Regions from separate parts of the Klebsiella sp. WOUb02 genome, predicted to be linked through region 2. Evidence: predicted binding sites of a transcription regulator. Region 2 holds the regulator's gene; each other region holds the start of a gene.
What was found. The regulator CRP, encoded in region 2, controls carbon source genes, mostly activating them, when cyclic AMP is high. The targets are predictions, from matches to a motif close to ATGTGANNNNNNTCACAT.
Positions count from the first base shown of each region.

Region 1: a site for CRP is predicted at 4,223-4,240, ahead of rhaS (HTH-type transcriptional activator RhaS). Genes of this name have one in related genera too.
Region 3: a site for CRP is predicted at 3,993-4,010, ahead of cdd (cytidine deaminase). Genes of this name have one in related genera too.
Region 4: a site for CRP is predicted at 3,202-3,219, ahead of udp (uridine phosphorylase). Genes of this name have one in related genera too.

Region 1 is NZ_CP170110.1:3,680,250-3,686,217, reverse strand. Features, by position in the region: gene rhaS (rhamnose ABC transporter substrate-binding protein) at 1-286, opposite strand, end outside; gene rhaD (rhamnulose-1-phosphate aldolase) at 429-1,259, opposite strand; gene rhaA (L-rhamnose isomerase) at 1,342-2,604, opposite strand; gene rhaB (rhamnulokinase) at 2,601-4,067, opposite strand; gene rhaS (HTH-type transcriptional activator RhaS) at 4,381-5,217, shown strand; gene rhaR (HTH-type transcriptional activator RhaR) at 5,290-5,968, shown strand, end outside.
Region 2 is NZ_CP170110.1:4,193,438-4,199,405, forward strand. Features, by position in the region: gene argD (bifunctional acetylornithine/succinyldiaminopimelate transaminase) at 1-505, shown strand, start outside; gene ABOC21_RS27355 (YccS/YhfK family putative transporter) at 495-2,573, opposite strand; gene crp (cAMP-activated global transcriptional regulator CRP) at 2,626-3,258, opposite strand; gene ABOC21_RS27365 (OsmC family protein) at 3,565-3,969, shown strand; gene ABOC21_RS27370 (phosphoribulokinase) at 4,025-4,894, opposite strand; partial or broken gene ABOC21_RS27375 (YheU family protein) at 4,931-5,150, opposite strand; gene ABOC21_RS27380 (hydrolase) at 5,147-5,968, opposite strand, start outside.
Region 3 is NZ_CP170110.1:190,995-196,962, forward strand. Features, by position in the region: gene mglA (galactose/methyl galactoside ABC transporter ATP-binding protein MglA) at 1-1,078, shown strand, start outside; gene mglC (galactose/methyl galactoside ABC transporter permease MglC) at 1,094-2,104, shown strand; gene sanA (outer membrane permeability protein SanA) at 2,209-2,922, opposite strand; gene cdd (cytidine deaminase) at 3,050-3,934, opposite strand; gene ABOC21_RS07595 (CidB/LrgB family autolysis modulator) at 4,063-4,758, opposite strand; gene ABOC21_RS07600 (CidA/LrgA family protein) at 4,748-5,152, opposite strand; partial or broken gene ABOC21_RS07605 (LysR family transcriptional regulator) at 5,280-5,435, opposite strand; gene dusC (tRNA dihydrouridine(16) synthase DusC) at 5,530-5,968, shown strand, end outside.
Region 4 is NZ_CP170110.1:3,527,240-3,533,207, forward strand. Features, by position in the region: gene ubiE (bifunctional demethylmenaquinone methyltransferase/2-methoxy-6-polyprenyl-1,4-benzoquinol methylase UbiE) at 1-656, opposite strand, end outside; gene rmuC (DNA recombination protein RmuC) at 727-2,175, opposite strand; gene udp (uridine phosphorylase) at 2,317-3,078, opposite strand; partial or broken gene ABOC21_RS24075 (dienelactone hydrolase family protein) at 3,346-4,162, shown strand; partial or broken gene metE (5-methyltetrahydropteroyltriglutamate--homocysteine S-methyltransferase) at 4,237-5,968, opposite strand, start outside.

The sequences.
Region 1 (5,968 bases), 510 kb from region 2:
CCACGGCGTCCGGATCGTTGGCGGAAATGGCGATCGCGTCCACTCCCTGGGCGATCAGCCCGTTCAGCACTTCGATCTGCGCTTCGGCGGTTGTGGTGGTGGGGCCGGTATAAATCACTTTCACATCGCCTAACTCTTTCGCCGCTTCCTGCGCGCCGACGTTCGCTGCCTCGAAGAATCCATTTCCCAATGATTTTGCCACGAGGGCAATTTTAACTTCAGCTAAAGCAGAACCGGACAACGCCAGGGCGGCAACGGTGAGGATCAAGCTTGTCTTTATTTTCATTGCTTTTACTCCACATGATTGAGTTAGTTTTCCGCTGTCTTTCTCCTTGCTGATGCGTAGGCTTCCCGCATGGCGAAAGGCTTCGGATAGGGTTTGCAGGTGACAGAGTTCGCCCCGTCTCGGTGAGCGGGGCGCGATGTAATTATTGATAAAGGTCTAACGCGGACTGCATAGGCTGCACAGCAAAGCGCTTGCCGAGGGCAATCAGCTCTTCGCGGGTGATGGTCTGCTTCATACCACCCATGGAGTAAACCTTCACCAGCACTTCAGCCGATTTCTCGGCGGTATCGATCAGGCCAAAGGTCTCATCCAGCGTCGGCCCGCTGCCGAAGACGCCGTGGAACGGCCACAGCACCAGCGAATGCTTACGCATTTCCAGCGCGGTGGCCCCGCCGATTTCGTCGGTACCCGGCACCATCCATGGCAGAATGCCGACGCCGTCCGGGAACACCACCAGACATTCGGTGCTGCCTTCCCAGAGCTTACGGGTGAAGAGATCGCTGTTGTTTTCGAGGACGTAGGTCAGGGCGATCAGGTTGGTGGCGTGGCAGTGCATGATCACGCGATCTTTGCCGCCGGTCAGCCTGATGCGTTCGCTGTGGGACAAGAAGTGGGCCGGCAGTTCTGAGGTCGGCACCGCCTCGTGGGTCAAGCCCCACAGGATGTGGTATCCCGCGCCGTCGCTGTCCACTTTGACCACGCCGAGGTTGGCGGCGGGATCGAGCTGCACGTTGCGGAAAAATTTACCGGAGCCGGTAACGATAAACGGCTGATTGGCCAGCGTCGGCATCGGCTGGCTCAGGGCGATATAGCGCGGTTTGACGTGGAAATCGGCGGCAAAGGGTTCGATATCGGCCTCGTCGAGGCGCAGCGTCAGGTTACCGCCGTTGCGCTCATCCCAGCCCTTCAGCCAGGCATCGGTGGTGGCTTTAATCATGCCCTGGACGAACCAGGAGTCGATAATGGTGTGCATAGTCTTGTGCTTCCTGTTGATTCGGCACGGGGCTGACCCCGTACCCTAAATAGGTTGTATATCTGCCGGTCGCCGGGCGAGGTTAATTCCCGCGCTGGCTGAGAACGCTCTTCTCGTAGCCGCGCACGCTATCCAGCCACTGGCTGCCCGCCGGGGTATCGTGACGCTGGCAGTACATCTCCCAGATTGCCTGCCACGGCAGGCATTTCTGCTCTTCCAGCAGCGCCAGGCGGGCGGTGTAATCGCCGTCGGCTTCCAGCTGGCGCAGCTGTTCCGTCGGTTCCAGCAGCGCGCGCAGCAGCGCTTTTTTCATGTTGCGGGTACCAATCACCCACGCCGCGATGCGGTTGATAGAGGCGTCGAAGAAATCGAGGCCGATGTGCACCCGGTCAAACAGGTTGTGGCGGATGATTTCGCTGGCGATGGCCTGGGTTTCGTCATCCAGCAGCACCACGTGATCGCTATCCCAGCGCACCGGGCGGCTGACATGCAGCAGCAGGCGCGGAATGTAGAGCATGGCGGCAGAGATTTTGTCGGAGATAACTTCCGTTGGATGGAAGTGCCCGGCGTCCAGGCACAGCGCGGTCTGGCGGCTGGCGGCATAGCCCATATAGAATTCATTGGAGCCGACGGTGTAGCTTTCGGCGCCGATACCGAACAGCTTGCTCTCCACGGCATCGATATGGTGCGCCGGGTCGAGCTTCTCGCTGATGACCTCATCCAGCGCGTTCAGCAGGCGCTGGCGCGGCGCCAGGCGGTCAACGGTGATGTCCTTCATGCCGTCGGGGACCCAGATATTCATCACCGACGGGGTGCCCAGCTGCTCGCCGAAATAGGCGGAAACCCGGCGGCTGGCCTTGCAGTGATCGATCCAGAACTGGCGGATTTCATCGTTGGCGTGCGACAGGGTAAAGCCGTCGGCGCTCAGCGGATGCGAGAAGCAGGAGGGGTTAAAATCGAGCCCCAGGCCGTTGTTTCTGGCCCATTCAACCCAGTTTTTAAAGTGCTCAGGTTTGATTTCGTTACGCGCAACCGGGGCATCAGACTCCAGATAGATCGCGTGCAGATTCAGCCGTTTCGGGCCGGGGATCAGGCTCAGCGCCTGCTCGAGGTCGGCGCGCAGCTCGCCGGCGTTGCGGGCTTTGCCCGGATAGTTGCCGGTGGCCTGAATCCCGCCGGTTAAGCTCCCCTCCGGGTTTTCAAAGCCCGCGACGTCATCGCCCTGCCAGCAGTGCATGGAGACGGGAAGCCGGTCCAGCTGGCGCAGAGCCTCCTCGACATCCACACCGGCGGCGGCGTAGCGCTGTTTGGCGATTTCCCATGCTTGTTCAAGTTGAGTGGTCATGCGCAAAGCTCCTTGGTCTGTTGTTGCTGAAACTGCGCAACGAAGCGGGCAATTTCATTTTCAGGATTAGGGGTAAACGTGGTGAGCGCGTAGTTGTCGCGCACCACCTGACGGAAATCGTCGACGTTATTTAGCTCGTCCAGCGTCATCAGCTGGATGCCGATATTGCCGAGCGTGGAGGCCTCGACGGGACCCGCGATGACCGTAATGCCGCAGGCGTCGGCGCACAGCTGGTTGAGCAGCGCGTTCTGACAGCCGCCGCCGACGATATGCAGCTGGCTGAAGGGCTGGCCCCGCAGCCGGGAAAGTTCGCCGAGCACGCGGGCATACAGCAGGGCCAGACTGTCAAAAATACAGCGTGCCAGCTCGGCATCGCCGCTGGGAACCGGCTGCCCGGATTCACGGCAGGCGGCCTGAATCTCGGCGCTCATATTGGCCGGATTGATAAAGCGATCGTCGTTGCAGTCAATCAGCGATCGGCAGGCCGGGAGAGCGGCGGTATGGGCAATCAGCGCCGGCAGGTCACTGACGTTCTGCTCTTTCAGCACCCGCTGCAGCAGCCACAGGCCCATAATATTTTTCAGCACCCGATAGCGGCCTTCCGCGCCGCCTTCGTTGGTGATATTGGCCTGCAGCGCATCGTCGCCGGTGTAAGGGGTTTGGCTTTCAAAGCCCATGAGCGACCAGGTGCCGGAGGAGAGCCAGGCGGCGTCCGGGTTCTGCTGCGGAGCGGCGATCACCGCGCTGGCGGTATCGTGACTGGCGACGGCGACCACCGGGATCGCGTTGCCCTGCGGGCAGATCCAGCGACCGATCACGTTGCCGGGATGGGTCGGGGTACCGAACCACTCGCGCGGTGCGCCGCTCCAGCTCAGTAGCTCTTCGTCCCAGCTATCGCTGTTGATATTGACCAGTTGGGTGGTGGTGGCGTTGGTGTATTCCCAGTTCATCTGGCCGGTCAGGCGGAAGCTGAAATAGTCCGGAATCAGCAGCGCGTGCGCGGCCTGGCTCACCAGCTCCGGCTGCTGTTCAACCAGAGCGCGCAGCTGGTACAGGGTGTTGAACGGCAGAAACTGGATGCCGCTGCGGCGATAGATATCCGCGCGGCCCATCTGCTCTTCGGCATGCTGCATCAGGCCGCGGGTGCGGTCGTCGCGATAGGACACCGCCGGACCGACGCGCTGGCCCTGCTTGTTGAGCAGGACATAATCCACGCCCCAGGTATCAATGCCGATGCTATCGATAAGGATGCCCTGCGCGCACACCTTCTCCAGTCCGCGGCGAATGTCGCCTTCCAGGCTATCGATATCCCAGCAGTCATAGCCATCCACCTGGCGCAGGCCGTTGGTAAAACGGTGGATTTCACGCAGCGTCAGCGCACGCTGTCCGCTTTCATAGCTGGCGAGCATCACCCGCCCGCTGGAGGCGCCTAAATCAACGGCGACACAATGACGAAAACTCATGGCAGAGATCCTTCTGAAAATCATTGCCAGCAGTCTAAAAAAGTCGCCGGTCGCGCACCTTCTTGCCACGGACAGGGATATTTCCCGGCTGGCAAGGAAGCAAAGGTGGCCGTGAGAGAGCTCACAATTTCATTCTGTCGCGATGGGCGTGGCGGATGTGACGTTGTCCGCAGTTCCCGATCTTTCCGGCTGTTTCTTGAAAAAGCGGCAGGCTTTACGAAGTTTGCGGTCAAAAATTGAAGGCCGGATTGCCGGTCCTTAATTACTATTTGCCACACTGATTGATAACATTTCTCATTACGAGGGCGCTGCCATGACCATATTGCACAGTGTGGATTTCTTTAAGTCCGGTACTTCTGCTGTTGCTATTGAGCCACGTCTCCCTCAGTCGGCGTTTCCGGAACATCACCATGATTTCCATGAAATTGTTATCGTTGAGCACGGGACGGGGATCCACGTTTTTAACGGCCAGCCCTATACCATCAGCGGCGGCTCGGTGTGCTTTATTCGCGATCGCGATCGCCATCTTTATGAACACACCGATAATCTGTGCCTGACCAACGTGCTCTACCGCGCGCCGGATGCGTTTCGCTTTCTCAACGGCCTGAATCTGCTGCTGCCGCAGGAGCAGGAGGGCAACTATCTTTCGCACTGGCGGGTTAATCAGGGGGCCTTGCAGCAGGTGCGTCAGCTCGTCAACCAGATGGAAAGCCTCGGCGCTGAGTCGGATGTGCATACCATTGCCAGTCGCGAAATCCTGTTTATGCAGCTGCTGGTGCTGCTGCGCAAAAGCAGCCTCGCGGAAGGGGCCGCCGATAGCGAGGCGCGGCTCAATCATCTGATGGCGTGGCTGGAAGATCACTTTGCCGAGGATGTCTGCTGGGAAGAGGTGGCGGCGCAGTTTTCGCTGTCGCTGCGCACGCTGCATCGTCAGCTCAAGCAGCAGACCGGCCTGACGCCGCAGCGCTACCTGAACCGGGTGCGGCTGATGAAGGCGCGCCATCTGCTGCGGCACAGCGATGACAGCGTCACGGATATCGCTTATCGCTGCGGATTCGGCGACAGTAACCACTTTTCGACGCTATTTCGCCGCGAGTTTTCCTGGTCGCCGCGTGATATCCGCCAGGGGCGCGACGCCATTCTTCAGTAACGCGAGAGCAGTCAACGTTTTAGTCAGCAAAATGCGAATAATGAAACGTTATTTGCGCCTGGAGTTGTCGCGGTGGCCGGTCAGTTGATTCTTCGCAAAGATGAGTTTTTTGCCTCGCCCTCTCAGGCGGTGGCGGTAGCGGATCGCTACCCGCAAAACGTCTTCGCCGAGCATACCCATGAGTTCTGCGAACTGGTGCTGGTATGGCGGGGAAACGGCCTGCACGTGCTGAACGATCGCCCGTGGCGCATTACCCGCGGCGATCTGTTCTATATCCGCGCGGAAGACAAGCACTCCTACGCCTCGGTTAACGATTTGGTCCTGCAAAACGTCATCTACTGCCCGGATCGGCTGCGGCTCAATTTTGACTGGGCGGCCCATATTCCCGGCCTGTTCGGTACGCCGTGGCTCCCGCACTGGCGGATTGGCAGCTCCGGGATGACCCAGGTGCGGCAGGTGATTACCCAGCTTGAGCAGGAGAGCACCCGCAGCGACGCCCAGGCCAATCAGATGGCCGAGCTGCTGTTCGCCCAGCTGGCGCTGAGCTTGCACCGCCATCGCTACGCGACCGATAACCTGGCGGCGACCCAAAGTGAAGCCCTGCTCGATAAACTGCTGACCGAGCTGGCCGGCAGCCTGAACAGGCCCTTTTTTCTCGATCGTTTTTGCGCGCGGGAAGCGTGCAGCGAGCGCGCCCTGCGCCAGCAGTTTCGCCAGCAGACCGGGATGACGATCAACCACTATTTACGTC
Region 2 (5,968 bases):
CGCCTATATGCATTACGGCGTGACGCCGGATATCCTGACCAGCGCGAAAGCGCTCGGCGGCGGTTTTCCGATTAGCGCCATGCTGACTACCCATGATATCGCCAGCGCCTTCCATGCCGGTTCCCACGGTTCAACCTACGGGGGAAATCCGCTCGCCTGCGCCGTCGCCGACGCGGCGTTTGATTTGATTAACACGCCTGAGGTACTGGACGGCGTCAACGCGAAGCGCGAACGCTTTGTGCAGCAGCTACAGCAGATTGATGCCCGCTTCGATCTGTTTAGCGATATTCGCGGCATGGGGCTGCTGATCGGCGCTGAGCTGAAGCCGCAGCATCGCGGCCGGGCGCGCGATTTCCTGTATGCCGCGGCGGATGCGGGCGTTATGGTGCTCAATGCCGGACCCGACGTCATGCGTTTTGTGCCCTCGCTGGTCATTGATGATAGCGATATTGATGAAGGGATGGCGCGCTTCGCGCAGGCCGTACAGCGCGTGCTTAGCGCTTAGTTGCGCGTAGCCAGATGCCGTGATGCGGGCGCTGACGCCATGCCACCGACGAGATGGTGTGCATGGTGTTCAGATGATCGAGGATCCGCTGCAGGTGCTGCTCCATGGTACTCAGCGGGCCGCGGGGCACGTCCGCATCCTGCGACTCCATGATATTCACCTCGCCGGCGCTGCCCGGGCCGTCGGTATCCAGCCGCTGCTGGCAGCGCTGCAGCGCAATCTCACAGGATTCAAGGTAGCGGCGGGCCAGATCCGGCGTCAGCATGTTGTGCTCGCGGGCCAGCGTGGTCATGGCGTTGATATGCTCGACAATAAACTGGCTATGGGTGACCCACAGCTTCATATCGTCAAGATAACGTGAGTTAAAGCCGGGCTCCTGCATCGCCTGATTCAGCGAGTTATACAGCGAGTTATGCGCCTGATTGACGCGCATCCGCCGATAGGCCAGCGCCGGCGCCTGGTGGTCTTCGCTGAGAATGAGGCGGATGGCTTCCTGGTCCGCCTCCAGCGCGTCGTGGGCGTTTTTACGCAGCAGCCCGCTCTGCCACTGCGGCCACAGCCATACCATCCCGCCGAAGGCGATCAGGCACCCGATAAGCGTATCGATAAGCCTGGCGACGATAAACTGTTCGCCGTTGAGCGTTAGCAGCTGCAGGGTATACACCGCCGTGACGGTAAAGCCCACCATCGCCCAGCCGTAGCTCTTGCGAATAATCAGATAGCTCAATAGCGTGATAATCAGCATCGCGGTCAGCGTATAGCCCTCCGGGACGTGGAAGTGCAGCGTCAGTCCGGCAATCACCAGGCCGGCAAGGGTCCCTGCCGCCCGGTGGACGATGCGGACCCGCGTCGCGCCGTAGCCGTTCTGGGTAACGAAGAGCACCGTCATCAGGATCCAGTAGGGTTTGGGAAGATTTAGCGCGCTACCCATCAGGCTTGCGGCGGTGAGCATCACGCAGATGCGGGCGGCGCTGCGCAAAGCCGGCGATTTATAAGAGAGATAGCTTTTTAGCGCAGGCAGCAGCGGCAGGCGCCGCTCCTTATCGGCCATTAGGTTACGCGCGTACAGCGGCCGCTGGGTGCGTAGCACCCGGGCAAGGCGGCCGAAGTGCCATGCGCAGAACTGCCCGACTGGGTTGTCGGGGTGCTGCGAGGCAATCTTCTCCAGCGCGCCGATCTGCTTATCCATGTTAAAGCGCTGCGGATAGCGGTGGTACAGGATGTCGTCCGCCAGTACCCTCAGCCGCGCCGCGACGGTTTGCGCATTCCAGCGGATTACCGCTTCAGCGTGGCTGCGTTCGACCAGCTTCTGCACCTCTTCCGGCTGATGCAGGCTGACGGAAATGTGCTCCTGGAGATCGAGGGCAATCTGAAACGCCCGCAGCAGGCGCTTATGATCGTTACGCTGATTGGCCGCCAGCATATGCATCTGCTGGTAGCACAGGGTGATCAGATCGACGACCTTTTGCTGGCGGGTCAGCAGAGGAGGCAGCGAGGTTGCCGGGTCGATATGCTGGGTCAGCAGGCTGTATTTGGCTTCACAGTAGTTGGCCAGCTCCCGGTAGAGCAGGCTGAGCGATTCGCGCAGCGGCTGCTCGCGCCATAGCCAAAACCAGAACCAGTTGAATAGCCCGTACCACAGCGTGCCGAGCGCGTAGATCAGCAGCGGCTCCCAGACCGGCATATTGCCGGCGAGGCTCAGGGTAAAGATGGCGGCAATCAGCGAGGCGGGCAGCAGCCTCGCGTGCAGCGAGCTGATTTCCGCCGTGACGCCAAGGAGCAGGGTCAGGCCGCTGAGAATTAAAGGGAGCGGGATATCATGCTGGAGAAGGAGCTGAACGATCAGGCTGCAGCCGGCAAAAAGCGAGCCGCCAATAATCAGGCGTTTAAAGAAACGTTTATGCGGCGTATCAAGACCGGCGACGTTGCAGCATGCGGGAACCAGCGAGAACAGCAGGCCCTGCTGCAGATGACCGAGAAGGAGGCCAATTGCGACCGGCAGACACAGCACCAGCGTTTGCCGCAGTGCGTAGTTGACTTCCGGGTGGTAAATCAGCCTGCGCCACATAGAGGGAAAACAGAAACGGCGTATTGCGGGAGCAATACGCCGTTTTATCAGCTTAACGCGTGCCGTAGACGACGATAGTTTTACCGTGGGCGGAGATCAGATTTTGATCTTCCAGCATCTTCAGAATACGGCCAACGGTTTCACGCGAGCAGCCGACGATCTGACCGATTTCCTGACGGGTAATTTTGATTTGCATACCGTCCGGGTGAGTCATGGCGTCAGGCTGTTTTGCCAGGTTCAGCAACGTCTGGGCGATACGGCCGGTGACGTCAAGGAAGGCAAGGTTACCGACTTTCTCAGAGGTAACCTGCAGACGGCGGGCCATCTGCGATGAGAGACGCATCAGGATGTCCGGGTTAACCTGGATCAGCTGACGGAATTTTTTATAGGAGATTTCGGCCACTTCACATGCGGTTTTCGCACGTACCCAGGCGCTACGCTCCTGGCCTTCTTCAAACAAGCCTAATTCACCGATGAAATCGCCCTGGTTGAGGTAAGAGAGAATCATCTCTTTACCTTCTTCATCCTTGATGAGCACAGCCACAGAGCCTTTGACGATGTAGTACAACGTTTCTGCTTTTTCACCCTGGTGGATCAGCGTGCTTTTAGATGGGTACTTATGAATGTGGCAATGAGACAAGAACCATTCGAGGGTAGGGTCTGTTTGCGGTTTGCCAAGCACCATGCGCGGTTATCCTCTGTTATAAGCTATCTCCGGGTGCCGACACTACACGGCATCCGGGCATGCAATCGTATTGTTTCCCTATGCCTGGGAAGCTGGCTGGTGATTTTTCTGCAGCCTGTAATGTGAATTCCTCTGCATACATGCAGTACATCAATGTAATACTGTAGCATCCTGACTGTTTTAGCATAGCTTTTGCCGCATGTCTCCTGGTGTCTCGCTTCAGCATGATGCAGGTCGCCTTCCGTTGCCAGATTTGTTATGTGCGCGTAATCTGTCAGGAAAATTGCAACCTTGGAGTTAAGTTTTATGCAAGCTCGTGTGAAATGGGTCGAAGGGTTAACCTTCATTGGTGAGTCGGCTTCCGGCCACCAGATTTTGATGGACGGCAACTCCGGGGATAAAGCGCCGAGCCCGATGGAAATGGTGCTGATGGCCGCCGGCGGCTGCAGCGCCATCGACGTGGTCTCAATTTTGCAGAAAGGACGCCATGATGTGACCAACTGTGAGGTGAAGCTGACCTCTGAGCGTCGGGAAGAGGCGCCGCGCCTGTTTACCCACATCAACCTGCATTTTATCGTCACCGGCCGCGAGCTGAAGGATGCGGCCGTTTCGCGGGCGGTGGACCTGTCGGCGGAAAAATACTGCTCGGTGGCGCTGATGCTGCAAAAAGCGGTAAATATCACGCATTCGTACGAGGTTATTGCGGGCTAAGCCGAATGACCAGCCCGTCGCCCCGGTTTGCGTCGCCGCCGGGGTTGCTAACGGCTTAACCGATCTTTTTCCCCGCCATCAGCCGTTCAACCAGCGGCGCCATGATCAGCTCCATCGCCAGCCCCATTTTGCCGCCCGGCACCACCAGCGTGTTGATATGCGAGATAAACGACCCTTGCAGCATCGCCAGCAGCCACGGGAAGTCGATATCCTGCAGATTGCGGAAGTGGATCACCACAAAGCTTTCATCCAGCGAGGGAATGCCTTTGGCGGCGAAGGGGTTCGACGTATCAACGGTGGGGACCCGCTGGAAGTTGATATGGGTGCGCGAGAACTGCGGGGTGATGAAGTTAATATAATCCTCCATCGAACGGACGACCGAATCCATCACCGCCTCGCGGGAATGCCCGCGTTCGCTGGTGTCGCGGATCAGCTTCTGAATCCACTCCAGGTTGACGATAGGCACGACGCCCACCAGCAGATCGACGTTGTGCGCCACGTTGTGCTGCGGAGTGACAACGCCGCCGTGCAGCCCTTCGTAAAACAGGACGTCGGTCGGCTCCGGCAGCGGCTGCCAGGGCGTGAAGGTGCCCGGCACCTGATTCCACGGCACGGCCTCGTCATAGGTATGCAGATATTTTCTCGACTGGCCGGTTCCGCTGCGTCCGTATTCGAGGAAGGTATTTTCCAGCAGGCCGAAGTCGTTCGCTTCCGGACCAAAATAGCTGATGTGTTTCCCCTGATCCCGCGCTTTGCGGATCGCCATGTCCATTTCCGGGCGGGTATAGCGATGGAAGCTATCGCCCTCGACTTCGGCGGCACGCAGGTTCAGCTGGGCGAAGATCTTGCGAAAGGCGAGGCTGGTGGTGGTGGTTCCCGCGCCGCTGGAGCCCGTGACGGCAATCACCGGATGTTTGGCAGACATATCAACTCCCAGATTAAACGATGGTGTGGCGCCGCCTTAGCCGTGGAACTGCTTGCGGGGCATGATGTTGACCGTCTCGTGCAGCTCTGACCACACCAGTACGGCTTCTCCGCTTTTCAGACTGCTGTTTGACATCGGCGACCTTATCGGTCAGCGAGCGTTCATGTTCACCATAATCGGTGCCTTCGCGCAACACAAAGCTTTCAATCAGGTTATCCAGCGTTTCGGGATCCAGATCCTGCCAGGGAATAATCATTTTTTTCCTTCCAGCCAGCGCGTTAGCCAATCCGGGATCCGCCTTTCCAGCCACATCTCCGGCCTGCGCAGCGTGCCGCCGACAAACCCGACGTGGCCGCCCTGTTCGGTCAGCTGATACTCGACGTTGGCCGGCAGCTGCTCCTGCGGCGGAATGGAGTGATGGTCCATGAACGGATCGTCTTTCGCGTGGATGATCAGCGTGGGTTTCGTGATATCGCTCAGGCGCGGCATCGCGCTGCACTGGCGATAGTAGTCCAGCGCATCGGCAAAGCCGTGAATTTTGGCGGTGATGGTATCGTCAAATTCGCGAATGCGCCGCATGCCTTTTAGCTGGCGTAAATCAACCGGCAGCGAGCCCGGGTAGGCTTTTAGCTTGCGCGCGGCGTTGGCTTTTAACAGATTGAGCAGATAGCGCTGGTAGACGCGGGAGAAGCCTTTATCCATATGATAGCTACAGGCTTCCAGCATGAACGGGGCCGACACGATGACCGCCGCGTCGAGCGGGATGCTATCGCCCTCGTTTGCCAGCAGACAGCCGAGCATATTACCGCCCAGCGAATAGCCGACGGCGGCGGTAGGCGCGGGTCCAAATTCGCGCTGCAGCCAGCGCAGGAACCAGGTGCCGTCTTCCGTCTCTCCGGAGTGATAGATGCGGTTATTACGGTTAGGCTCGCCGCTACAGCCGCGAAAATGCATCACCACGCCAAGCCAGCCGCGCTGCATGGCGGCGTGGATCAGACCGTGAGCGTAAGGGCTGTGCAGGCTCCCTTCCAGACCGTGAAAAACGACCAGCCGCGGTTTATTCCGGGCCAGCTC
Region 3 (5,968 bases), 300 kb from region 2:
CACGCTATCGGTATCGCAAATGCAGATGATTGAAATTGCGAAGGCATTCTCCTATGACGCCAAAATCGTCATTATGGATGAGCCGACGTCGTCGCTGACCGAAAAAGAGGTCAACCATCTGTTTAAGATCATCCGTAAGCTGAAAGAGCGCGGCTGCGGCATTGTCTATATCTCCCACAAAATGGAAGAGATTTTCCAGCTGTGCGATGAGATAACCATCCTGCGCGACGGCCAGTGGATTGCCACCCAGCCGCTGGAAGGTCTGGACATGGACAAGATCATCGCCATGATGGTCGGCCGCTCCCTGAACCAGCGTTTCCCAAACCGGGAAAACACGCCTGGCGAGGTGATTCTTGAGGTGCGTAACCTGACCTCGCTGCGTCAGCCGTCGATCCGCGATATCTCCTTCGACCTGCATAAGGGCGAAATTCTCGGCATCGCCGGGCTGGTGGGCGCGAAGCGTACCGATATCGTCGAGACCCTGTTCGGCATTCGCGAAAAGGCCAGCGGGACGATTAAGCTGCACGGTAAGAAAATTAATAACCATAGCGCCAATGAAGCTATTAACCACGGCTTTGCGCTGGTGACCGAAGAGCGCCGTTCTACCGGGATTTATGCTTATTTGGATATCGGTTTTAACTCCCTGATCTCCAATATTAAGAAATATAAAAACAAGGTCGGATTGCTGGATAACTCGCGCATGAAAAGCGATACCCAATGGGTTATTGACGCCATGCGTGTGAAAACCCCAGGACAGCATACGCAAATTGGTTCGCTGTCCGGCGGCAACCAGCAGAAGGTTATTATCGGCCGCTGGCTGTTAACCCAGCCGGAGATTCTGATGCTTGATGAACCGACGCGCGGGATTGACGTTGGCGCCAAGTTCGAAATCTATCAGCTGATTGCCGAACTGGCCAAAAGAGAGAAAGGGATCATTATTATTTCCTCCGAGATGCCGGAGCTGCTGGGTATTACTGACCGTATTCTGGTAATGAGCAACGGGCTCGTTGCCGGAATTGTTGAGACAAAAACCACTACGCAAAACGAAATTTTACGTCTTGCGTCGTTGCATCTTTAAGATCAGGGGCTTGCGATGAGCGCATTAAATAAAAAGAGTTTTCTCACCTATCTGAAGGACGGTGGGATTTACGTTGTTCTTTTGGTCCTGCTGGCCATTATTATTTTCCAGGATCCGACCTTCTTAAGTTTACTGAACTTAAGTAACATTCTGACCCAGTCCTCGGTACGTATTATTATCGCGCTGGGCGTCGCGGGGCTCATCGTGACGCAAGGGACCGACCTGTCAGCCGGACGTCAGGTTGGCCTGGCAGCGGTTATCGCCGCAACGATGCTGCAGGCGGTGGATAACGCCAACAAGGTCTTCCCGGATATGGCAACGATGCCAATACCGCTGGTGATCCTGCTGGTGTGCGCGATTGGCGCGGTAATTGGTCTGCTGAACGGCATTATCATCGCCTACCTCAACGTGACTCCGTTTATCACCACCCTGGGCACCATGATTATCGTTTATGGGATCAACTCCCTGTACTACGATTTTGTTGGCGCCTCGCCGGTTTCCGGATTCGACAGCCACTTCTCGAATTTTGCGCAAGGGTTTGTCGCGCTGGGGACCTTCCGCCTGTCGTATATTACCTTCTACGCGCTGATTGCCGTGTTTTTCGTCTGGATCCTGTGGAACAAGACCCGCTTTGGCAAAAACATCTTTGCTATCGGCGGCAACCCGGAAGCGGCGAAGGTTTCAGGGGTTAACGTTGCCCTTAACCTGCTGATGATCTATGCCCTGTCCGGCGTGTTTTACGCCTTCGGCGGGCTGCTGGAGGCCGGGCGAATCGGCTCGGCGACCAACAACCTCGGCTTTATGTATGAGCTGGATGCGATTGCGGCCTGCGTTGTCGGCGGCGTCTCCTTCAGCGGCGGCGTGGGGACCGTGCTCGGCGTGGTAACCGGCGTTATCATCTTTACGGTGATTAACTACGGCCTGACCTACATCGGCGTTAACCCGTACTGGCAGTACATTATCAAAGGCGCCATTATTATCTTCGCCGTCGCGCTGGATTCACTGAAATACGCGCGCAAAAAATAACGCTCGATACTTGTTTACCAGGCCCGCGCACGCTGCGCGGGCTTTTTTTTGGCTCTCTTATCGCAAGGCGCGGAAGCCGTGTGGCCGCCGAAGGATACGACCCGTTACTTCTCTTTTTGCAATTCCAGCAGCTGATCCGGGGTCACCGCCGGATAGGACTGGGCGCCATGCGGAACTTCCTGCTGCGCCGGAATGGGGATCAGCGGGCCTAAAAAACGCGGCTCGCGTTTGAAAAGGTAGAGGTCCGCGAGGGCGCCGAAGCGCGCGCCGAACTCGCGCAGCCGCACGTTCCACATATCTTTTGGCGACGGTACCGCATAGCACTGGGCCTGAATGCCCATATGCAGGGCGATAAACAGCGCGCGCTCGCAGTGGAAGCGCTGGGTGATGATAATAAAATCGTTGGTGTCAAAAACCTTGCGGGTCCGCACGATGGAGTCGAGGGTACGGAAGCCGGCGTAGTCCAGCACGATATCCGCCGGATCGACGCCGGCTTTAATCAGGTCCCGGCGCATGGTCATCGGCTCGTTATAGCTCTGCAGCGCGTTGTCGCCGCTGAGCAGCAGGTAGTTCACCTTGCCGCTGTTGTAGGCGTTGAGCGCGCCCTGGATACGGTAGCGATAGTATTGATTGATGACTCCGGTGCGGTAGTACTTGGCGGTGCCGAGCACCACTCCGACCTGACGGTAGGGCAGATCCTGCAGCTCATCGTAGATGTAGGGCGCGGTTTTCCAGCTCATCCAGCGGTCAAGACCCAGCACGGTCAACAGCAGCAGGCCGAACAGGACTAACAGGCTGTATAACACGCGCTTTAACATTAACCTGGGCTCACCGATAGACAATAGAGTGTTCAGGCTACTTTACCCGCCGGGCAAGAGCAAGAAACCATCGTTTGATTGCGGGGATTTTCAGCAATACGGGCCTGAGGCCCGCATAATGTGTGATTTAGCCGAGCAGCACGCGGTCAATACTGTGGCAGCCAAGGGCTTTCAGCGTCGCCGCGGTGGCATCCCACTGGATCAGCGCCGCATCGGCCTTTTCTGCGAGAATGGCCCGCTGGATATCGGCGTAATCATAGCCGTTCAGGCTGAGCAGGTTGAGCGCACCCTGCAGCGGCGGCAGCGTCGGGTTAAAGGCGGCGTTTTCGGCATAGCTGCCGGCGAAGAGGGTGCCGTCCTTCAGCTCCAGCGCGACGCCGGACGGCGACTGGCTGTAGGGCATATGGCTGCGGTTTGCCGCCTGAATCGCCGCCTGTGCCAGCGCGTCGCCGCTCGGCGGGAAGCCGTGATCCTGCTCATCCATCAGCAGCGTTTTGATCTCCAGATCCTTCGGACCAAATGCGTCCGGCAGATAGTGCTGCAGCGAATGCGCCTCGCGGCCCGGCAGGTGGATGCGCAGCACCTGGCTACTGTTGAGCTCATTCATAAACTGGCGACAGTGGCCGCAGGGCGTGTAGTTAACGGTGATTGCCAGCAGGGATTTTTCGCCGCGTAGCCACGCATGGCTGATGGCGCTCTGCTCCGCATGGACGGTTTGCTGCATGGTCGCGCCGAGGAACTCCATATTGCCGCCGAAGTACCAGCGTCCGCTGACGCCGCGCGCGATGGCGCCAACGTTAAAATGTGACAGGTCGGCGCGCGCGCAGGCGGCTGCCAGCGGCAGCAGGGCGAAGGCCAGCGCGTCTTCATCCAGGCCCGTCGCGCGCTGCAGCGCGGCGACCTGCTCGGCATCAAGCATGGCCGGGAAATGCGGGTCGGTCAGCATCGGGGCGATAGCCGTCCGCAGGTCTGCCGCCAGTTGAGAGAGAGCGGCTTGAAAACGTGGGTGCATGGCGTTGCCTCATAACAGTGTAATGGGAATCTAGTGTACGGGCGGTGAGGGCCTGTATATGTGATTAATATCTCATTGTTTATGCAACTTGGTTATGTTGCATTAATAAATGTGACTTTAATCACTTTTTATCCCACTGCGGCTAAAATGACCGGGAACAAAAACGGCGCGACCAGGGAGGTGATAATCCCGCACAGCACCAGCGCCAGCGAGCTGAAGGCCCCCTCCTGATAATCGAGCTCCGCGCAGCGCGCGGTGCCCAGCGCGTGCGAGGCGGTCCCCATCGACAGGCCGCGTGAGGCCTTGGTGCGGATGCGCATCAGGTTGAGCAGCGTATGGCCGAAAACCGCGCCGAGAATGCCGACGAAAATAACGCATACCGCGCTGATCGCCGGAATACCGCCAATGCTGCCGCTGACCGCCATCGCAATCGGCGTCGTTACCGATTTCGGCATAATCGAGGCGGCGATTTGCGGCGTGGCGCCCATTAGCAGCGCCACGGTAGTTCCGGTCGCCATCGCCACCACGCTGCCGATAAAGCAGATGGTCATGATCGATTTCCAGCGGGCGCGAATCTGGTGAAGCTGTTCGTATAAAGGAAAGGCCAGCGCCACCACCGCAGGCTGCAGCAGATCGTTGAGGATCTTACTGCCCTGAAAATAGCGGTCGTAAGAGATACCGCTTACCAGCAGAAAGGGGATGATGACCACCATCGCCACCAGCAGCGGGTTGAGTAGCGGAAATTTAAAGCGCGCAGCCAGCCTGCGGGCGAGGAAAAAGACAATCAGCGTCAGCGGCAGCGACCACCAGATTTCATGCATCATTTTTGCTTCCTTTTTGGCCGATCACTTTGCGTTCGCCGTGCACCAGGTGGGAACTCCAGCTGACAACCAGAAAAACGACCAGCGTGCTGATGGTGCAGGAGACGGCGACCGGGCCGAGCTGAGAGCGGAGCAAATCCCAGTACTGCATCACGCCTACGCCAATGGGCACAAACAGCAGCGCCATATAGCGGATCAGCACGTTACAGCCGGGATTGACCCACTTCGGCGGCATAATCTGCAGCGCCAGCAGAACGAACAAAATTAGCATCCCGATAATACTGCCGGGGATGGCGATCGGCAGCAGGGAGGAGATAAAAATCCCGGCGTACAGGCAGGCGTAAATCAGCACAAAAGCCCGCAGGTACTGCCAGATAATAATCAGTGATTGACTCATGGTAATAACCCTTGATGAACCGCATTCATCATACAATTAAACCCAAAAATGTGCTACCGGTCACAACATGAATTATAGGCATAGCCGGGATAGAGCAATGGAACCCTGCGCGCGGGCAGCGTCACGGCTATGGCTCCGGCGATAAATAATCAAGAAACCGGCTGAGGGCAAGCGATGGCGTTTCACTTTTTCGCCAGAATACCCCGACGCTACCTTTTTGTATGGTGCGAGGCAAATGAAGAATTGCCGGCTGCCGCCGTGCGGCAAAGCGCTGCGGCCTGCGCCACGGGCGGCGGGAAAACCACACGGAGACCTTTCAACCGGCACGTAGAGGCGCTAACATAGCGCCTCTTTTTTTCCGGGCAATGAATAAAACTATGCGGGTATTACTGGCGCCGATGGAAGGCGTGCTCGATTCTCTGGTGCGTGAGCTGCTGACTGAAGTCAACGATTACGATCTTTGCATCACCGAATTTTTGCGCGTGGTGGACCAGCTGCTGCCGGCGAAATCGTTTTACCGACTCTGCCCGGAGCTACGCCACCACAGCCGGACGCCTTCCGGAACCCGCGTGCGCGTGCAGCTGCTCGGACAATATCCGCAGTGGCTGGCGGAGAACGCCGCCCGGGCGGTGGAGCTTGGATCGTGGGGCGTCGACCTGAACTGCGGCTGCCCGTCAAAGCTGGTTAACGGCAGCGGCGGCGGCGCGACGCTGCTGAAGGACCCGGAGCTGATTTATCGCGGCGCGAAGGCCATGCGCGAGGCGGTTCCAGACCACCTGCCGGTGACGGTAAAAATTCGTCTGGGCTGGGACAGCG
Region 4 (5,968 bases), 670 kb from region 2:
TCCTGATCGGGGTGCATGCGAATAGATTCCGCCAGGTAGCGATAGCTTTCGCCGTCGTTGGCCACCAGTTCACCCACGCGCGGCAGGATATGGAAGGAGTAGGCGTCGTACGCTTTGCTAAGCGGCTCAATAATCGGTTTTGAAAATTCCAGCACCAGCAGGCGTCCGCCCGGCTTCAGCACTCGGTACATAGAGCGCAGCGCTTTTTCTTTATCGGTGACGTTACGCAGGCCGAATGAAATGGTGATGCAGTCAAAGGTGTTATCGGCAAACGGCAGCGCTTCCGCATTGGCCTGAACGTATTCAACGTTACCGATAATGCCGATGTTGCGCAGCTTTTCGCGGCCTATTTTCAGCATGGAATCGTTAATATCTGCCAGCATGACGCGGCCAGTCTCGCCGACCAGGCGGGAGAATTTTGCCGTCAGGTCGCCGGTGCCGCCGGCCAGATCCAGCACGGTTTGCCCACGACGCACGCCGCTGCAATCGATGGTGAAACGCTTCCACAAACGATGAATACCGAACGACATCAAATCATTCATCACATCATATTTTGCGGCCACAGAATGGAATACATGCGCCACCATGTCCGCCTTCTGCTCTTTGGCAACCGTCTGAAAGCCAAAGTGCGTCGTTTCTTGTGAATCCTCAACCATCTCAATGCCTGCTTGCTTATCAAGAAAATGTTCGTCGAGTGTAACAGATTTAGCGCATTTCCCATACGGTTCAACGCGGCTGAGAACCCTCACCCGACAGCGATGCAGCGAAAGACTCTGACGAAAAATCGTTATTTTCCGTTGAGTTATCATCCTCATCCAGCCGGTATTCATCGTCCCGGGCTGTTGCCTGTTCGACTAAGTCAGGATTAATCCCGCGCTTAACCTCCACCCCGAGGCCGCGAAAGGCTTCAGCCTGCACCAGCAGGTTACCGCGGCCGGAGGCCAGCTTTTTCATCGCCTGGCGGTAATTATCCTGCGCTTTATCGAGGCTCTGGCCTATTGCGGACATATCATCGACGAACAGCCGCATTTTGTCGTACAGGCGGCCCGCGCGTTCGGCAATCTTCTGCGCATTGCGGCTTTGGTGCTCATAGCGCCAGAGATTGGCGATAGTGCGTAACGCCACCAGCAGCGTGGTGGGGCTGACCAGCATAATATTGTGCTGCAGCGCTTCGCTGATAAGCTCGGGCTGGCGATCTATCGCCAGCAGAAATGCGGGTTCGACGGGGATAAACATCAGGACGTAGTCGAGCGATCGCAGCCCCGGCAGCTGTTGATAATCTTTCCTGCCAAGCAGGCGGATATGGCTGCGCACCGACGCAATATGCTCCTGCAGCGCCGCCTCGCGGGCGTAATCATCTTCGGCGTTAAAGTAGCGCTCATAGGCCACCAGCGTCATTTTGGCATCAATGACCACGTCTTTTCCCTGCGGCAAACGGACGATCACGTCCGGCTGCATTCGCGAGCGGTTTTCCGTTTCAATGCTGACCTGGGTCTGGTATTCGTGGCCTTCCCGCAGCCCGGAAGCCTCCAGCACGCGGGTTAGAACCACTTCCCCCCAGTTACCCTGGGTTTTGTTATCGCCCTTAAGGGCGCGGGTCAGGTTCAGGGCCTCCTGGGCCATCCGGGTATTGAGCTGCTGCAGGTTGCGAATTTCATGGGCGAGGGTGTGACGCTCTCGCGCCTCCTGGCCGAAGCTCTCCTGTACCTGGCGACGAAAGCCGTCCAGCTGTTCACGCAGCGGCGTCAGCAGGCCGTGCAGGCTTTGTCGGTTCTGCTCGTCAACCCGCCGGTTGCTGTGTTCGAAGATACGGTTAGCCAGATTTTCAAACTGCTCGCTGAGGCGCTGCTCGCTGTTCACCATCTGGCGAATTTTCTCTTCCGCATGTAGCCGGGTGGAGTCAAGGCGGGTGGTGACTTCACGGAGATCGGCCTCCAGCGAACTATTGATATCGCGCAGGCTGCGCAGCTCATTATTCAGCAGTTCGCACTCGTCGCGCCAGTGGGCCGCCTGCACCAGCTGCTGGCGGGCCGAGCTCAGCTCTATATCCAGCTCGCGCCGCTCTTCGATAAGGTCGGCACGCGTCCGATCGGCAGCGGCCTTCGTCGCCAGCCAGCCGACGATCAGCCCTGCGACCAGCGCCACGATGGCACTTATAATCATTGAGATATCCACAACGCCCCCTGCTACTGCAGCCGCTTACGGCACAAAAATAGAATTGTGCTGTACAAACGTCCAGTTTAAAAGGAATTTCCTGCGAGGCGCAGCGCAAAAAAGAGAGGCCGGGCGAGCCGGCCTTTGCAACAAGGGGAGGAACTACAGCAGGCGGCGGGCCGCTTCAACGACAATTTTCACCGCATGGCTTTCGGTTTGCTTCATGGTTTCAGCGTTAGGTATTTCCTGCTGGGTGCGGTTCACGATCACCCCGGCAACCATCCCGGCGCGCAGGCCCTGGCTGGAGCACATGGTCAGCAGCGTGGCGGATTCCATCTCGTAGTTCATGACGCCCATCGCCTGCCACTCTGCCATCGAGCCTTTAAAACGGCTCACCACGCGACCGGAAACGGTGTCATAGCGCTCCTGGCCCGGATAGAAGGTATCGGAAGAGGCGGTTACGCCGATATGGGTCGTCGCGCCGATTGATTTAGCCGCTTCCACCAGCGCGGTGGTGCAGGCGAAATCAGCGACGGCCGGATACTCCATTGGCGCAAAGTGCAGGCTCGCGCCGTCGAGGCGTACGGATGCGGTAGTCACCAGAACGTCGCCAACGTTGATATTCGGCTGGATGGCGCCGGTGGTGCCAATACGCAGGAAGGTATTGATTCCCAGCTGAGCCAGCTCTTCTACGGCAATCGACGTCGACGGGCCGCCGATACCGGTAGAGCATACGATCACCGGCTTGCCGTCAAGTTCGGCGCGCCAGGAGGTAAATTCGCGGTGCGATGCCAGCTTGACCGGCTTATCCATCAGCGCGGCGATCTTTTCCACACGCTCCGGATCGCCAGGGACGATAGCCAGCGTAGCCCCTTGTAAATCGTTTTTGGTGAGGCCGAGATGAAAAACATCAGACTTAGACATAAAAAACTCCTCTGTGGGTCGAATTATCAGCAGAAGCAAAACGGTACTTTACAGAAGCCACCCGCTTAATTTTGTGACACCAATCACCATGAATGAAAATCATTGCAACGATATTCCACTAAATAGTGAGTTACGTCACATTAACAAGTTATATTCACTGCGCCTGAACAAAAGATAGCCTGTTTCAGGCACTGTGATTTGTTAACGACTGGTCTTAAGAGTCTATAGTTATCGATGCGCTAATAAATTAAGGGTACGGAGAATACCATGACTACAACCAAGCAACCCGGCTTTGCACCTGCAGCCACCCCGCACGCATCTACCGCCGTTCATACGTCGGAAGAGAGCATTACCGCCGGAGAAACCTCGATCCCTTCCCAGGGAGAGAATATGCCGGCGTACCATGCCCGGCCGAAAAATAGCGATGGGCCGCTGCCGGTGGTTATCGTGGTACAGGAAATTTTCGGCGTCCATGAGCATATTCGCGACGTTTGCCGTCGTCTGGCGCTGGAAGGCTATCTGGCTATCGCCCCGGAGCTGTACTTTCGCCAGGGCGATCCGAACGAGTACACCGATATCCCGACGCTATTTCAGGAGCTGGTCAGCAAAGTCCCGGACTCGCAGGTGCTGGCAGACCTTGACCACGTAGCCAGGCTGGGCGGCGCGTCATGGGGGCGATGCCCATCGTCTGCTGGTCACCGGCTTCTGCTGGGGTGGCCGTATTACCTGGCTCTACGCCGCGCATAACCCGCAGCTGAAGGCCGCCGTCGCCTGGTACGGCAAGCTGGTCGGGCAGAAAACGCTGAACTCCGCGAAGCATCCGGTGGACGTCGCCGTCGATCTTAACGCGCCGGTGCTGGGACTTTACGGCGCGAAGGATGACAGCATCCCGCAGGATACGGTAGAAACCATGCGCCAGGCGCTGCGCGCCGCCAACGCGACGGCGGAGATCGTGGTCTATCCGCAGGCCGGCCACGCGTTTAATGCCGACTATCGCGCCAGCTACCATGAGGAGTCGGCGCAGGACGGCTGGCAGCGCATGCTGGCGTGGTTTGCCCAGTACGGCGGGAGCAAGAAGGCTTAAGCTTACGCTTTCGGTGCATAAAAAAGAGGAGGCCTTAGCCTCCTCTTTTATTGCCTTATTAGCGCAGCGGCGCTTTATGCGGATTCGCGCAGGTTCTGCGCAGCTTTCACCATGTTAGCCAGCGCGGCGCGGGTTTCCGGCCAGCCGCGAGTTTTCAGGCCGCAGTCCGGGTTAACCCACAGACGCTCCGCCGGGATACGCTGAGCGGCTTTCTCCAGCAGGGCTTCAATCCACTCCACGCTCGGGACGTTAGGCGAGTGGATGTCATATACGCCCGGCCCGATTTCGTTCGGGTATTCGAACTCCTCGAACGACTCCAGCAGACTCCATGTCGGAACGCGAGGTCTCGATGGTAATCACGTCCGCGTCCAGCGCCGCGATAGAATCCATGATGTCGTTGAACTCGCAGTAGCACATATGGGTATGGATCTGGGTATTATCCTGCGCCACGGCGGCGTTGATGCGGAAAGCTTCCACGCCCCACTGGAGGTATGCATCCCAGTCGCTACGCTTGAGGGGCAGACCTTCGCGCAGCGCCGGTTCATCAATCTGAATGATGCCGATACCGGCCGCTTCCAGATCCGCCACTTCGTCACGCAGCGCCAGCGCAATCTGCTTAGCGACGGTTTCGCGGCTGACGTCTTCCCGCGGGAAGGACCAGCACAGAATCGTCACCGGGCCGGTCAGCATGCCTTTCACCGGTTTGTCGGTGAGAGACTGCGCGTACTTCGCCCACTCAACGGTGATGGCCTCCGGGCGGCTGACGTCGCCGATAACCACCGGCGGCTTCACGCAGCGTGAACCGTAGCTCTGCACCCAGCCGTTTTGCGTAAAGATAAAGCCGTCGAGATGCTCGCCGAAATACTCCACCATGTCGTTACGCTCGGCTTCACCGTGTACCAGCACGTCGAGGCCTAAACGCTCCTGCTCAACGATCGCCTGCTTAATATGTTCCGCAATGCCGGTACGGTAGCTGCTGGCATCGAGATTGCCCTTCTTGAAGTCCAGGCGCAGGCCGCGAATCTCGGTGGTTTGCGGGAAAGAACCGATAGTCGTGGTCGGCCACGCCGGCAGATTAAAGCGGGCGCGCTGTGCCCGGGCACGCTCCGCGTACGGACTGTGGCGCTGGCTGTCCCGGGCGGTAATGGCCGCCAGACGTTTTTCCACCGCGGCGTTGTGTACGCGGGTCGAGTGGCGACGGGCCTGAATCGGCGCGCTCCACTCCTCAATGGCGGTGGTATCGCCGCTGTTCAGCGCATCGCGCAGCAGAGCCAGCTCGGCGCATTTTTGCAGGGCGAAGGCAAACCAGCTTTTCACTTCCGCATCCAGGCGGGTTTCCACGCTCAGATCGATCGGGCTGTGCAGCAGGGAGCAGGAGGAGGCCACCCACAGCGGACGTTTGCCGACGATCGCTTTAATTTGCGCATATTTCTCGGTGAGATCCGCACGCCAGACGTTACGCCCGTTGACCAGACCCGCGGAGAGCAGCCAGTCTGACGGCAGGCGCGCGTGCACCCCGGCAACATCGTCTTTACCGTGAACCAGGTCAACGTGCAGACCCTGCACCGGCAGCGCGGTGATGGTATCGAGGTTGGCGCTAACCCCTTCAAAATAGGTGGTCAGCAGCAGCTTAACCTCGCCCTGTAGCGCGTCGTATGCTGGCTTGAAGGCGTCCAGCCACGCCTGCGGCAGCTCCAGCACCAGCGCCGGTTCATCAATTTGCACCCACTCAACGCCGCGTTTTGCCAGCTCCGCCAGCACCTGTCGATAGACCGGCAGAATGTCGTTCAGCAGCTCCAGGCGATC